Regions from separate parts of the Bradyrhizobium genosp. SA-4 str. CB756 genome, predicted to be linked through region 3. Evidence: predicted binding sites of a transcription regulator. Region 3 holds the regulator's gene; each other region holds the start of a gene.
The links. The regulator PhoB, encoded in region 3, activates phosphate uptake and scavenging genes when phosphate is short. The targets are predictions, from matches to a motif close to TGTCATNNANCTGTCAT.
Positions count from the first base shown of each region.

Region 1 (4,298 bases), 170 kb from region 3:
TCCGGCACGAAGCCTTCGGCGAGCGTGGGATCGAGCAGGCGGTGGGTATAGTCGAAGGTCGGCCCTAAGATCTGGCCGCCGGGGATGTCCTTGAAGGTCGAGGACACCCGCCGCTGCACGCGCATGGCGCCGGTATCGACCGGCTCGCTCGTACCGAAGCGCGGCAAGGTGGCGCGGAAGGCGCGGACCAGGAAGATCGCCTCGATCAGATCGCCGCGGGCCTGCTTGATCGCGAGCGCCGCGAGCTCGCGGTCATAGAGCGAGCCCTCGCTCATGACACGGTCGACGGCGAGGCCGAGCTGCTCCGAGATCTGGTCGAGGGTGACCTCCGGAACGCTTTGATCGCCGCGCCTGGCATTGGCGAGCAGGCGATGGGCGTTCTCGATGGCGCGTTCGCCGCCTTTGACTGCGACATACATGCTTCAGCTTCCCTTGTTCGCGACACGCGTCGTGCGCGGGATCGCAACCACGGCATCATCGGCGACCAGCACCACGTCGATGCCGCGCGGAAACAGCGTCTCGTTGAACTTCAGACGCTCGAACAAATCGGCCGGCTTGATCGAGGCCTGGAGCGTCGCGACGCCGTCGATGCCGGGGCCGCGCAGCTCGAAGCCGCGGCCGGCATCGAGACTCTCGACCTGGATGATCACCGTGGTCGAACGATCCGGATATTCATTGGTGCCGAGCGCGAAGCGCTCCAGCGCCGGCAGCAGGACACCGTCGCTGATCAGCGCGAAGCTCGCGATCGAGGAATCCTGGATCACCGGCGCGCCGGTGTGGAACTTCAGCCATTTCGTGACGTCAGAGCTTTCCGAGATCCGCGCATCGAGCCAGAGCGGCGTGTCGTGATCGAACAGCGTGAGCGCGATCGCGGCGGTGCCGCGCATCATCATGTCGGGCGCGCCCGCCATCGGCACGATACGCTGGACCGAGCCCGGCCGCGCCATCGCGTCCATCACCGAGCGAAAGGTCGATTGCGCCGACAACACCTTGTCGGCGAACCCCGGCGGCAATTCCGCAATCGTGGTCATGACCTCACCCCTCACCGCGCACCATGGTGTAGAAATCAACCTTCGTCGCGGCGGTCTCCGCCGCCACCTGCTTGCGCTCGACCATAAGCTGCTCGCGCAACGGCGCGATTACGTCGCGCTCGACGGCGGCGCCGAAATCCCGCGACTGCACCAGCGCATCGCACAGCGCGATCAGCCGCGCCTTCTCGCCATCGCGCCCGAGCGTATAGCCGAAGCCGACCTCGCCGCTCGTAAGCCGCACCGCAGCACGCGACACCGTGGCTTCGCCGAGATTGAACGGCGCGCCGTCGCCACCGATCCGACCGCGCAGCATCACGAGACCATTCTCCGGCGTGCGCAGATCCTGATGATCGGGCAGTGCGATAGCGCGGAGGCGGGCGGCGATCTCGCCCGCCTCCGCATGCGCCAGCACGGCCATCGCGGCCTTGCGCTGGGCTTGCTGGTTGTTGTGCTGGGTCACCTGATCCACCGAGCTTTTCGACACAACTTGCCGAATCCAAGTTGTCTATGATAATAGACAACTTGATACGGAAGCGCCATGACTGTTTCGTGACAAACGTGTGATTTCTGGAGTAGGCTTTCCAGCGACATGAGTATGCAGGACACCGCCTCCTCGGGCGTCGCGCTGTGGCGCCTCGTTGCCGATGGCATCGAACGCGGCATTGCCGACGGCCGCTTTGCGGCCGGCGACAAACTGCCGGGCGAGATCGAGATCGCCGAAACCTATCGCGTGAACCGCCACACCGTGCGGCGGGCGCTGGCGGCGCTTGCCGAGCGTGGCCTGGTGCGAGCCGAGCGCGGCAGCGGAACCTATGTCGAGGCGCAGAAGCTCGCTTATCCCTTGCGCTCGCGCACGCGCTTCTCCGAGATCGTCGGCGCTGACGGCCGCGAGCCGCATGGCCGCCTGATCGAGGCGACCGATGACGTCGCGACGCGGGAGCTGGCGCGCGAGCTGGGATTGAAGACCGGCGCGCCATTGGTGCGGATCGAGGCGATCCGGCTCGCCGACCGCACGCCGATCTGCGTCTCCACCACCTGGCTGTCAGCGGAGTTGTTTCCCGGCGCCGGCGAGGTGTTCGCCGAAACGCGCTCGATGACGAAGCTGCTCGAGCATTTTGGCGTGCGCGACTATCGCCGCGGCGCGACGCGGATCACCGCCGGCATCGTCGATGCCACCGATGCGGCGCGGCTGGATCTGCCGCTGGGCCGGCCGATCCTGGTGGTCGACGCCACCGACCACGATCTCGCCGGTAAGCCGCTGGTGACCAAGCACTCACGCTTTGCGGCGGAGCGGGTGGAGTTCTTGGTGGAGTCGTAGGGGGTCTCTCTCCACGAAACCGGACCCGTAGGGTGGGCAAAGGCGCGATCGCGCCGTGCCCACCATCTTTCCGAGATTCGCGAAAAGTGGTGGGCACGCTTCGCTTTGCCCACCCTACGGCACCTGTGCTCAGGCGACCGCCCTTCGCCCAATGATCGCAAACCGAAGCTTGCCCGAGATGAAATCGATCGCGGCGACGGCGACCAGGATCATCAGGATCAGGAACGATACCTTCTGCCATTCCAGGACGCGGATCTGCTCGGCGAGCTGGAGGCCGATGCCGCCGGCGCCGACGATGCCGATGATGGTGGCCGAGCGGGTGTTGGATTCGATGAAATAGAGCACCTGGCCGGCGATCACGGGCAGGACCTGCGGCAACAGACCAAAACGGATCTCGTGCAGCGCGCTGCCGCCGGAGGCGCGGATGCCCTCGACCTGCTTCTGGTCGGCGCCCTCGATCGCTTCCGAGAACAGTTTTCCGAACGCACCGAAATCCGACACGGCGATGGCGAGCACGCCGGCGAACGGACCGAGCCCGACGACGTTGATCCACACCAGCGCCCAGATCAGCGTATCGACACCGCGGATCGAATCGAGGAAGCGGCGCACGGGAAAGCGCAGGATCTGCGAGGGTATTACGTTGCGCGCGGCGAGCAGGCTGACCGGCAGCGCGAACACTGCCGCCAGCGTGGTGCCGAGCAGCGCGATCGAGAGCGTCTCGCCGAGCGCCTTCAGATAGATCGGCAGCGAGGAGCCCGGATCCGGCGGGATCATCATGAGGCTGATCCAGCCGAGCTGGCTCAGGCCTGCGAAGAACCGCGACGGCGAGAAATCGAGATCGACGAGGCCGTAAATCAGGATCGCGAACGCCGCGACGATCATCGCCGGCATCGCGAGCCGCGCCGAGGCCGGCCGGTCGAACACGTCGGGGTAGCGCGCACGCATCTCGCGCGTATCGACCTCCTGCGGCGTCACGTCCGCGCCTCCCTGCCGAACAGACGGCCACGCAGCCAGCCGGTGGAGATGTCGATGATGAAGACGGTGATGATGATGAACAGCAGGATCGCGCTGACGTCGGAGTAGTAGAACTTGCGGATTGCGACGACGAGTTCCTGGCCGATGCCGCCGGCGCCGACGAAACCCATCACCGAGGCCTCGCGGACATTGATCTCGAAGCGCAGCAGCGCATAGCTGGCGTAGCCCGCGGTGACCTGCGGCAGGATCGCAAACCGCATGCAGGCGAGCCAGCTCGCGCCGGTCGAGCGGATGCCTTCGACCGGCTTCATGTCGGCGTTCTCGACGATCTCGGAAAACAGCTTGCCGAGCGCGCCGGTGGAGTGGATCGCGATCGCGAGCACGCCGGCCATTGGTCCGAGCCCGAAGGCGATCACGAAGACCAGCGCGAACACGATGCCGGGCACAGTGCGCGCGAATTCGAGCAGGCGGCGGACCGCGAAGCGCAGCCAGGACGACGGCGAGGTGTTTTCAGCGGCGAAGAAGTTCAGGCCAAAGGCGAAGGTCGCGCCGATCAGCGTGCCGACATAGGAGATCAGCAGGGTCTCGCCCAGCATCTTCAGCCATTTGCGCCAACCCCAGAGCCACTCGCCGAAATCGGTCCAGACCCGCTGGCCGTTGTCGAGCGTGAGGATGCGGTCGAAATAGCTGATGAAGTTGCCGAAATAGGTGAACAGCGTGCGCAGGTTCACCTCGGCGCCGATGGCGGCGAGAACCAGCGCGGCGGCGAAGATCACGACTCCCAACAGAAGGCGAAGCCGCTTGCGTGCGACCGCCTGACGGTAGGCCGCGTTGAGCGCGGCGAGCTGCTGCTCGGGGAGGATCGAAACCGCGACGGTCATCGGATCAGGAACAGTGGTCGGTCAAAAAAAGAGAAAGAGCCGGGTCCGTCGACCCGGCTCGAGTAGCTCGTCCCGAAAGCTCAGGACGCCTTC
Region 1 covers NZ_KI421499.1:7,342,227-7,346,524, forward strand. The annotation lists gene BRAGE_RS0135570 (carbon-phosphorus lyase complex subunit PhnI) at 1-419, opposite strand, end outside; gene phnH (phosphonate C-P lyase system protein PhnH) at 423-1,031, opposite strand; gene phnG (phosphonate C-P lyase system protein PhnG) at 1,036-1,500, opposite strand; gene phnF (phosphonate metabolism transcriptional regulator PhnF) at 1,621-2,349, shown strand; gene phnE (phosphonate ABC transporter, permease protein PhnE) at 2,479-3,294, opposite strand; gene phnE (phosphonate ABC transporter, permease protein PhnE) at 3,321-4,205, opposite strand; gene phnD (phosphonate ABC transporter substrate-binding protein) at 4,286-4,298, opposite strand, start outside.
Region 1: a site for PhoB is predicted at 1,570-1,586, ahead of phnF (phosphonate metabolism transcriptional regulator PhnF). Genes of this name have one in related genera too.

Region 2 (4,298 bases), 6.2 Mb from region 3:
GGCTGTCGGGCGCGGCGTCCGCGCCTGAAATCAACATGCTGACGTTCCGGTTCATCACCTCGCCGGCCTGATAGCCGAACAGGCGCTCGCAGGCCGGATTGAACAGCAGGATGCGGTCCTGCGCGTCGAACAGGATGACGCCGTCGACCGCGGTCTCGACGATCGCGGTGAGGCGCACCACGCTCTCGCGCATCGCGCGCTGGGCTTCGCCGACCTGCTTGAGCAGCAGCGTCGCGTCCCGGCGCTTGATCTCCTCCTCCTCGAGCGCGGCCTGGACCTGCCGCAGCTCGAACGGAGAGGGGATCGTCAGGATCTTCGGCAGCAGCGGCCAGAGCGCGCCGGCCGTGAAGATGGAGGCCGCGGCCGTGACCGCCTTGACGAGGCCCTCGATGCCGTAGATCGGGACCCAGAGCGTGTAGATCGCCAGCACATGGGTCAGGCCGCAGGCCATGATGAAGATCGCGAACGCCCAATAGACCCAACCGAATTTGAGGTCGCGCCGTTTGGTGACGAAAATGGCGAGGGCGAACGGAATCGAGAAATAGGCGGCGGCGATGATCGCGTCGGAGACGACATGGAGCCAGATCAGTTCGGGTTCCCACAGCAGGCAGATGCCGTGCGGCGAGAACATCGAGGGGTCGAGGATACGTTCGAGAAAGGCCCACATGGTTCCACCCCAAGCTGGCATTCGAGGCTTCGCGGGCCGGGGCGGCCCGCATCGCTGCTGCCGTTGGACGGGTCCCGCCGCCCAACGTCTCACGCATGGACACACACGCCGAACGCGAGACCGTACCAAGGGGACGGCGCGGTTGCATTTTGCAAGCCCGCACGATTGCGGGCCGCCGGTGCCGCGCCGGATCGGCTCCACCTGATTCGCGGGGCCGTCAGCACAGCGAATCACGGCTGGCCGCGGCCCGCAACGCTTGCTGGCGTTCCACGGCCGCGCTAGGACAGGCCATGGCGCAGTTCCTATCAAGCAGATGTGTCCCGCGATGACGACGCCGGTCGCACTCACCATCGCCGGCTCGGATTCGAGCGGTGGCGCCGGCATCCAGGCGGACCTGAAGACCTTTGCCGCGTTCGGCGTCTACGGCGCCTCCGCGATCACGGCGCTGACGGCGCAGAACACGCGCGGCGTCACCCGCATCCACGCGGTGCCGGCCGATTTCGTCACCGCGCAGATCGACGCGGTGTTCTCCGATCTCGAGGTCGGCGCGGTGAAGATCGGCATGGTGGCCCAGGCCGCCAGCATCGATGCGATCGCGGCCGCGCTGACGCGCTGGAAGCCCCGCCATATCGTGCTCGATCCCGTGATGGTCGCGACCTCCGGCGATCGCCTGCTGGCGTCCGAAGCCGTGGACGCGCTGCGCACAAGACTGATGCCGCTCGCCTCCGTGATCACGCCCAATCTGCCGGAGGCCGCCGCGCTTCTCGACGAGCCCGTTGCGGCCAGCGAGGCGGAGATCGAGCGTCAGGGCCGCCGCCTGCTGGCGCTCGGCTGCGGCGCGGTGCTGATCAAGGGCGGCCACGGCGAGGGGGCCGAGAGCATCGACTATCTCGTAAATTCGGAAAAAACGATATCACTTGCCGCCCCGCGCGTCGCCACACGCAACACCCATGGCACCGGCTGCTCGCTGTCGTCGGCGGTCGCGGCCGGGCTCGCCAGGGGCGAGGATCTCGAGCGCGCCGTGCAGAGCGCCAAGGCCTGGATCAGCGCGGCGATCGCCGCCGCCGACCGCTTCAGCGTCGGCCACGGCCACGGCCCGATCCATCATTTCCACAAGTTCTATTGACGCCGGCCTCGCGCGGCACGGCGGCTCCCGGCGTTAACCAATAACGCCTTGGGGTTCCGTAGCTTTGCGGGCGGTCATCGCCGCTTCATGTCGCCTGATTGTCGCATGCGACTGATATTCGCGGGGAGGGCGAGGCAAGGTTTGATTCGTAAGTGAGGGTGCCTCAAAGGTTCAATCGTCATCCCCCTGTCACGGGAAATTGTTACGGGCGGTCGCATGGGAAGTTACGATGTGAGTGACGAGAGCCCGGAGCGGCGCTTTCGCACGTTGTTCATCTCCGACGTTCATCTCGGAGCCCGCGGTTCTCAAGCCGACCTTCTGCTCGACTTCCTGCGCTACCACGATGCCGATACGATCTATCTCGTGGGCGACATCGTCGACGGCTGGGCGCTGAAATCGAGCTGGCACTGGCCGCAATCGCATAACGACCTCGTCCAGAAGCTGCTGCGCAAGGCGCGCAAGGGCGCCAAGATCATCTACGTGCCCGGCAATCACGACGAGTTCCTGCGCAACTATTACGGCACGCATTTCGGCGGCATCGACGTCGTCGAGAACACCGTCCACACCGGCGTGGATGGCAAGCGTTACCTCGTCATCCACGGCGACATCTTCGACCTCGTGGTGCAGAACGCGCGCTGGCTCGCGCATCTCGGCGACAAGGCCTACGACTTCGCGATCCAGATGAATCGCTTCGTCAACTTCTTCCGCCGCATGTTCGGCGTGCCCTATTGGTCGCTATCGCAATGGGCCAAGCAGAAGGTCAAGAACGCGGTCAACTATATCGGCGCGTTCGAGCAGGCGCTCTCCGCCGAGGCACGGCGCCATGACGCCGACGGCGTGATCTGCGGCCACATCCATTACGCCGTGATCCGCGACGAGAACGGCATCCGCTACATGAACTGCGGTGACTGGGTCGAGAGCTGCACCGCGCTGGTCGAGCACGACGACGGCAATTTCGAGATCATCACCTGGGCCGACCAGCTGCGGAAGCCGGCACAAGTTCCGCAGGTGGCAGCCAGAGCTGCGTAACAGAGGCGGCTTGATGCGCATCCTGGTCGCGACCGACGCCTGGCACCCGCAAGTCAACGGTGTGGTTCGGACGCTGACCAAGCTCGCTGAGGCCGCCAAGGGGCTCGGTGTCGAGTTCACGTTCCTGACGCCGCAATCGTTCCGCACCTTCGCGATGCCGAGCTATCGCGACGTGCGGCTGGCGATGCCGCGTCCGGCGCGGATCGCGAAGCTGATCGAGGAAGCGCGCCCCGACAGCATCCATATCGCGACCGAAGGGCCGATCGGCCTGATGGTCCGCCGCTATTGCCGCCAGCGCAAGCTGCCGTTCACGACCAGCTTCCACACCCGTTTCCCCGAATATGTCCGCGCCCGCGTGCCGGTGCCGGGCTCACTGATCTGGCGGGCGCTGCGCCGCTTTCACGCGCCGAGCCGCGCCGTGATGGCGGCGACGCCGGCACTCGCCTGCGAATTGACCGAGCGCGGTTTCGACAATGTCGTGTTGTGGCCGCGCGGCGTCGACACTCACTTGTTCCATCCCCGCGCCATCGACCTGTGCCTGCCGGCGCCGGTGTTCCTCTCGGTCGGCCGCGTCGCGGTGGAGAAGAACCTCGAAGCCTTCCTTGAGCTCGACCTGCCTGGCGCCAAGGTGGTCGTCGGCGACGGCCCGGCGCGCGCCTCGCTGGAAGACGCCTATCCCGATGCGATCTTCCTAGGAGAGAAGCACGGCGAGGCACTGGCGGAGATCTATGCCGCCGCCGATGTTTTCGTCTTTCCCAGCAAGACCGACACGTTCGGCCTGGTGCTGCTGGAGGCGCTCGCAAGCGGCCTGCCGGTTGCGGCCTTTCCGGTGAAGGGCCCGCGCGACGTGATCGGTGATGCGCCGGTCGGCGCGCTCGATCACGACCTACGCAGCGCGTGTTTCGCGGCGCTCGGGATCTCCCGGCAGGACTGCGTCGAGTTCGCCGCCAACTACACCTGGGAGGCCTCGGCCCGGGTCTTCATCGACAGCATCCAGGCGGTCGGCGCTGTGCTATCAGGCAGGAATGGGGCAGATCCGGTTAGTTTCGTAGCCTGAAAACCGGGATTCATCGCGCGGAGGTGTCTTGCCCGCGCTCAGGCTGCCGCGATAAGTTCGGGCCATGACCGAACAGCTCCTTCCGATCGGCCCTGCCGATATCGATGCCGCAGCGCGCGTGATCGCGCCCTACGCCATCCGCACCCCGCTGTTGTCCTTTCCCGTGCTCAACGAGCGTGTCGGTGCCAAAGTGTTCCTGAAGCCGGAGATGCTCCAGCGCACCGGCTCCTTCAAGTTCCGCGGCGCCTTCAACAAGGTGTTCTCGATCCCGCAGGACAAGCGCGCCGGCGGCGTCGTCGCGTTCTCCTCCGGCAACCACGCCCAGGGCGTGGCGGCGGCAGCCAAAATCCTCGACATGCAGGCAACCATCGTGATGCCGGCGGACGCGCCGCTGTCGAAGCGCGAGCGCACCAAGTCCT
Region 2 covers NZ_KI421499.1:1,340,144-1,344,441, forward strand. The annotation lists gene BRAGE_RS47930 (hybrid sensor histidine kinase/response regulator) at 1-667, opposite strand, end outside; gene thiD (bifunctional hydroxymethylpyrimidine kinase/phosphomethylpyrimidine kinase) at 993-1,793, shown strand; gene BRAGE_RS0106480 (UDP-2,3-diacylglucosamine diphosphatase) at 2,010-2,822, shown strand; gene BRAGE_RS0106485 (glycosyltransferase family 4 protein) at 2,836-3,879, shown strand; gene BRAGE_RS0106490 (threonine/serine dehydratase) at 3,944-4,298, shown strand, end outside.
Region 2: a site for PhoB is predicted at 1,970-1,986, ahead of BRAGE_RS0106480 (UDP-2,3-diacylglucosamine diphosphatase). Genes of this name have one in related genera too.

Region 3 (4,298 bases):
CGACACGCGGGTGCGGGTCGAGGGACGCTCGAAGATCATCGCCAGCGTCTTGCCTTCGAGCGGCTTCACCGGCTGGTGCGCCTTCTGCTTCGCCTTCATCGCGGAGGATGCGGCGAGCATGCGCTTGAGCTCCGTCAGCGGCAGCTCGTTGATGTCGAGGAAATGCTTGGGTGAACTGCTCATCAGCTTGCCGCCCGCTTGTTGCCGGCAAGGGCCGTGCAGGCGCGCTCGAGCCGCGCGACGCTATCCTCGATCTCGGTTTCGGTGACGATGAGAGGCGGCAGGAAACGCACGACATTGTCGCCGGCGCCGACCGTGAGCAATTTTTCGTTGCGCAGCGCCGCGACCAGATCGCCGGAGGGCACCACGGCCTTGATGCCGATCAGGAGCCCCTCGCCGCGCACTTCGCTGACGACGTCGGGATGACGGTCGATCACGGAGGCGAGCTTCTGCTTGAGCAGCAGCGACATCTTCTGCACGTGATCGAAGAAGCCGGGCTTGAGCATGACGTCGAGAACGGCGTTCGCAGCCGAGATCGCGAGCGGATTGCCGCCGAAGGTCGAACCGTGCGAGCCGGGCCCCATGCCGGAGGCCGCCTCTGCGGTCGCCAGCACCGCGCCGATCGGGAAGCCGCCGCCGAGCGCTTTCGCCAGCGACATCACGTCAGGCGTCACGCCGGTGCGCCGATGCGCGAACAGATCGCCGGTGCGGCCCATGCCGGTCTGCACCTCGTCAAACGCGAGCAGCAGGCCCTTCTCGTTGCAGAGCTGGCGCAACGCCTTGAGGAAGGCGGGCGGCGACGAACGCACGCCGCCCTCACCCTGGATCGGCTCGATCAGGATGCCGGCGGTCTGCGGGCCGATCGCCTTCTTCACGGCCTCGATGTCGCCATGCGGCACCTGGTCGAAGCCGTCCATCGGCGGACCGAAACCTTCGAGATATTTTGCAGATCCCGTTGCAGCCAGTGTTGCCAGCGTGCGGCCGTGGAAGGCGCCTTCGAAGGTGATGATGCGGTAGCGCTCCGGATGCCCCTTGGAGAAGTGATGATGGCGGACCAGCTTGATCACGCCCTCCAGCGCTTCGGCGCCCGAATTGCAGAAGAACACGAAGTCCGCAAAGCTCTCGCTGCACAGGCGCGCGGCGAGCTTCTCGCCGTCGGGGCTCTGGAACAGGTTCGACATGTGCCACAGCTTCGTCGCCTGCTCCTGCAACGCCTTGACCAGCGCGGGATGGGCATGGCCGAGCGCGTTCACCGCGACGCCCGAAGTGAAGTCGAGATAGCGCTCGCCATTGGTCGCGATCAGCCAGCAGCCTTCGCCGCGCTCGAAACCGAGGTCGGCCCTGGCGAAAACGGGGAGCAAATGCGGCGCGGCGCTGTTGGTCATGACGATCACTTGGATGTTGCGGACGGCTTGAGTGCATTGCGCAACGCACCATTGACCGGCCCGGAAAACGAAACGTGCCGCCTTTTAAGGGCGGCACGTGCGACTATCTTATGCCTGGTGAGACGGGTGTCAATGCCGCCCGAAAGCCCCGGGAAACGCTGAATCCGTAGTCTTGCGGTGCCGATTTTGCGGGATTTTCACCACGGAACATGTGGAAGCGAGTCGGCGGACTCTTGCGCGCGAGTCACGCCATATTGTAGCGTTTGGACTGTCAGATACGACATCTCGTGCAGCAGTTCTGATCCCAAGAGTCCTCATGTACCGGCGTAAACGTTCGGGCGCATCCTGCGTGCCCGGCGAGCCTTAAGGGATTCTGGCGGCACGGGTTTTTCAAGGCTTAGGCATTCGCTGTGAGGCCCCAGGATGGCTGGCCGGCAGCGAGGGAAAGGGTGCAATGACGGTTTTGACCTGGTCCGATGATCGCGTCGAGCAGCTGAAGAAGCTCTGGGAGGCCGGACTTTCGGCCAGCCAGATCGCGGCCGAGCTCGGCAATGTGACCCGCAATGCCGTGATCGGCAAAGTGCACAGGCTCGGCCTGTCCGGCCGCGCCAAGAGCCCCTCATCGGCAGCGCCCCGGCCGCGCAAGGCCCGCCCCGCGCAGCACATGATGCGCGTGAGCCGTCCGATCTCGCGCGGCAACACCGCACTGGCGCAGGCCTTCGAGGTCGAGGTGGAGGCCGAGCCGGTCACCTACGATAACGTGGTGCCGATGAGCCAGCGGCTGTCGCTGCTGGAGCTGAACGAGGCGACCTGCCACTGGCCGGTCGGCGATCCCTCGAGCCCGGATTTCTTCTTCTGCGGCGGCAAGGCGCTTTCCGGCCTGCCCTATTGCGCGCAGCACTCGCGCGTCGCCTACCAGCCGGCGGCGGATCGTCGCCGTGCGCCGGCAAAGCCCGGCACGCGCTGAACGCTGCTTCAAACGACATCGTCCCGGCACGCGACCGGGACGACCCGTGACATAAAAAAGCGCGCCACTTGGCGCGCTTTTATTTTGCTCGCTTGCAATCGTTCTTACGTCTGCTCCGCCTTCGCAAAGCGGTCGTCGAGCGCGTAGCCGGCGCCGCGGACAGTGCGGATCGGGTCCTGCTCACGACCGAGATTGAGCAGCTTGCGCAGGCGGCCGATATGCACGTCGACGGTGCGTTCGTCGATGTAGATGTCACGGCCCCAGACGCTGTCGAGCAGCTGCTCGCGCGAGAACACGCGGCCCGGATGCTCGAGGAAGAACTCCAGCAGGCGATATTCGGTCGGGCCGAGATCGATCGGCCGGCCCGAGCGCGCGACGCGGCGCTTGTCGCGGTCGAGCTCGATGTCGCCATAGGCGAGCACGGTGGCGAGCCGCTCCGGGCTTGCGCGCCTGAGCAGGCCCTTCACGCGCGCCAGCAGCTCCGGCACCGAGAACGGCTTGACGATGTAATCGTCGGCGCCGGTCGCAAGCCCCCGCACCCGCTCGCTCTCCTCGCCGCGCGCGGTGAGCATGATGATCGGCAGCTGCTTGGTCTCCGGGCGGGTGCGCAGCCGCCGGCACAGCTCGATGCCGGAGAGGCCCGGCAGCATCCAGTCGAGCACGATCAGGTCGGGGATGTGTTCTTTGAGACGGGTGTCGGCGTCGTCGCCGCGCATCACCGTCTCGACGTCATAGCCGTCGCCTTCGAGGTTGTAGCGAAGCAGCTCGGTGAGAGCTTCCTCGTCTTCAACCACCATAATGCGTGCGCCCATGGTGTCGTCGCTCCTTGACTCTTCAGCTATTCGGGACCGTTGTGGCAAAGGTCGTCATGTCACCCTTCGGCCGCTTGTCGGTGATCGCCTGGCCCTCGATCATGTAGAACACGGTCTCGGCGATGTTGGTGGCATGGTCACCGATGCGCTCGATGTTCTTGGCGCAGAACATCAGGTGGATGCAGAACGAGATGTTGCGCGGATCCTCCATCATGTAGGTGAGGAGCTCGCGGAACAGCGAGGTGCAGATGGCGTCGACTTCCTCGTCGCCCTTCCACACCGCCATCGCCGCCGGCAGGTCGTGCGCGGCGTAGGCGTCCAGCACCGACTTAACCTGCTGCTGCACGAGGTCGGTCATGTGCTCGAGGCCGCGGAACAGCTTGAGCGGATGGAAGTCCGTCTCCAGCGCCGCGACGCGCTTGCCCATGTTCTTGGCGAGGTCGCCGATGCGCTCGAGATCGGTCGCGACGCGCATCGCGCCGACGATTTCGCGCAGGTCCACCGCCATCGGCTGGCGACGGGCGATGGTGAGAACGGCGCGCTCCTCGATCTTCTTCTGGAGCGCGTCGATCTCGGCGTCGGTCGCGACCACGCGCTGGCCGAGCGCGACGTCGCGGCGGATCAGCGCGTCGACGGAATCGACTATCATGCGCTCGGCGAGGCCGCCCATCTCGGCGACCAGGCGCGTGAGCTCCTGGAGGTCGGTGTCGAAGGCCTTTGCGGTATGTTCAGAACCCATATCCCGTCTCCTCAGCCGAACCGGCCGGTGATGTAATCCTGCGTCCGCCGATCGCTCGGCGACGTGAAGATCTTGCTGGTGTCGTCGAACTCGATCAGCTCGCCAAGATACATGAAGGCGGTCTTGTCAGAGACGCGGGCCGCCTGCTGCATGTTGTGGGTGACGATCGCGATCGTGTAGTTCTCGGACAGCTCCTGGATCAACTCCTCGACCTTGGCGGTCGAGATCGGGTCCAGTGCCGAGCAGGGCTCGTCGAACAGGATCACCTCGGGCCGCACCGCGACGGTGCGGGCGATGCAGAGGCGCTGCTGCTGGCCGCCCGAGAGCGACAGGCCGGACGCGTTGAGCTTGTCCTTGACCTCGTTCCAGAGGGCGCCACCGCGCAGCGCCTTCTC
Region 3 covers NZ_KI421499.1:7,512,634-7,516,931, forward strand. The annotation lists gene argF (ornithine carbamoyltransferase) at 1-183, opposite strand, end outside; gene BRAGE_RS0136370 (aspartate aminotransferase family protein) at 183-1,385, opposite strand; gene BRAGE_RS0136375 (GcrA family cell cycle regulator) at 1,840-2,352, shown strand; gene phoB (phosphate regulon transcriptional regulator PhoB) at 2,457-3,164, opposite strand; gene phoU (phosphate signaling complex protein PhoU) at 3,187-3,903, opposite strand; gene pstB (phosphate ABC transporter ATP-binding protein PstB) at 3,915-4,298, opposite strand, start outside.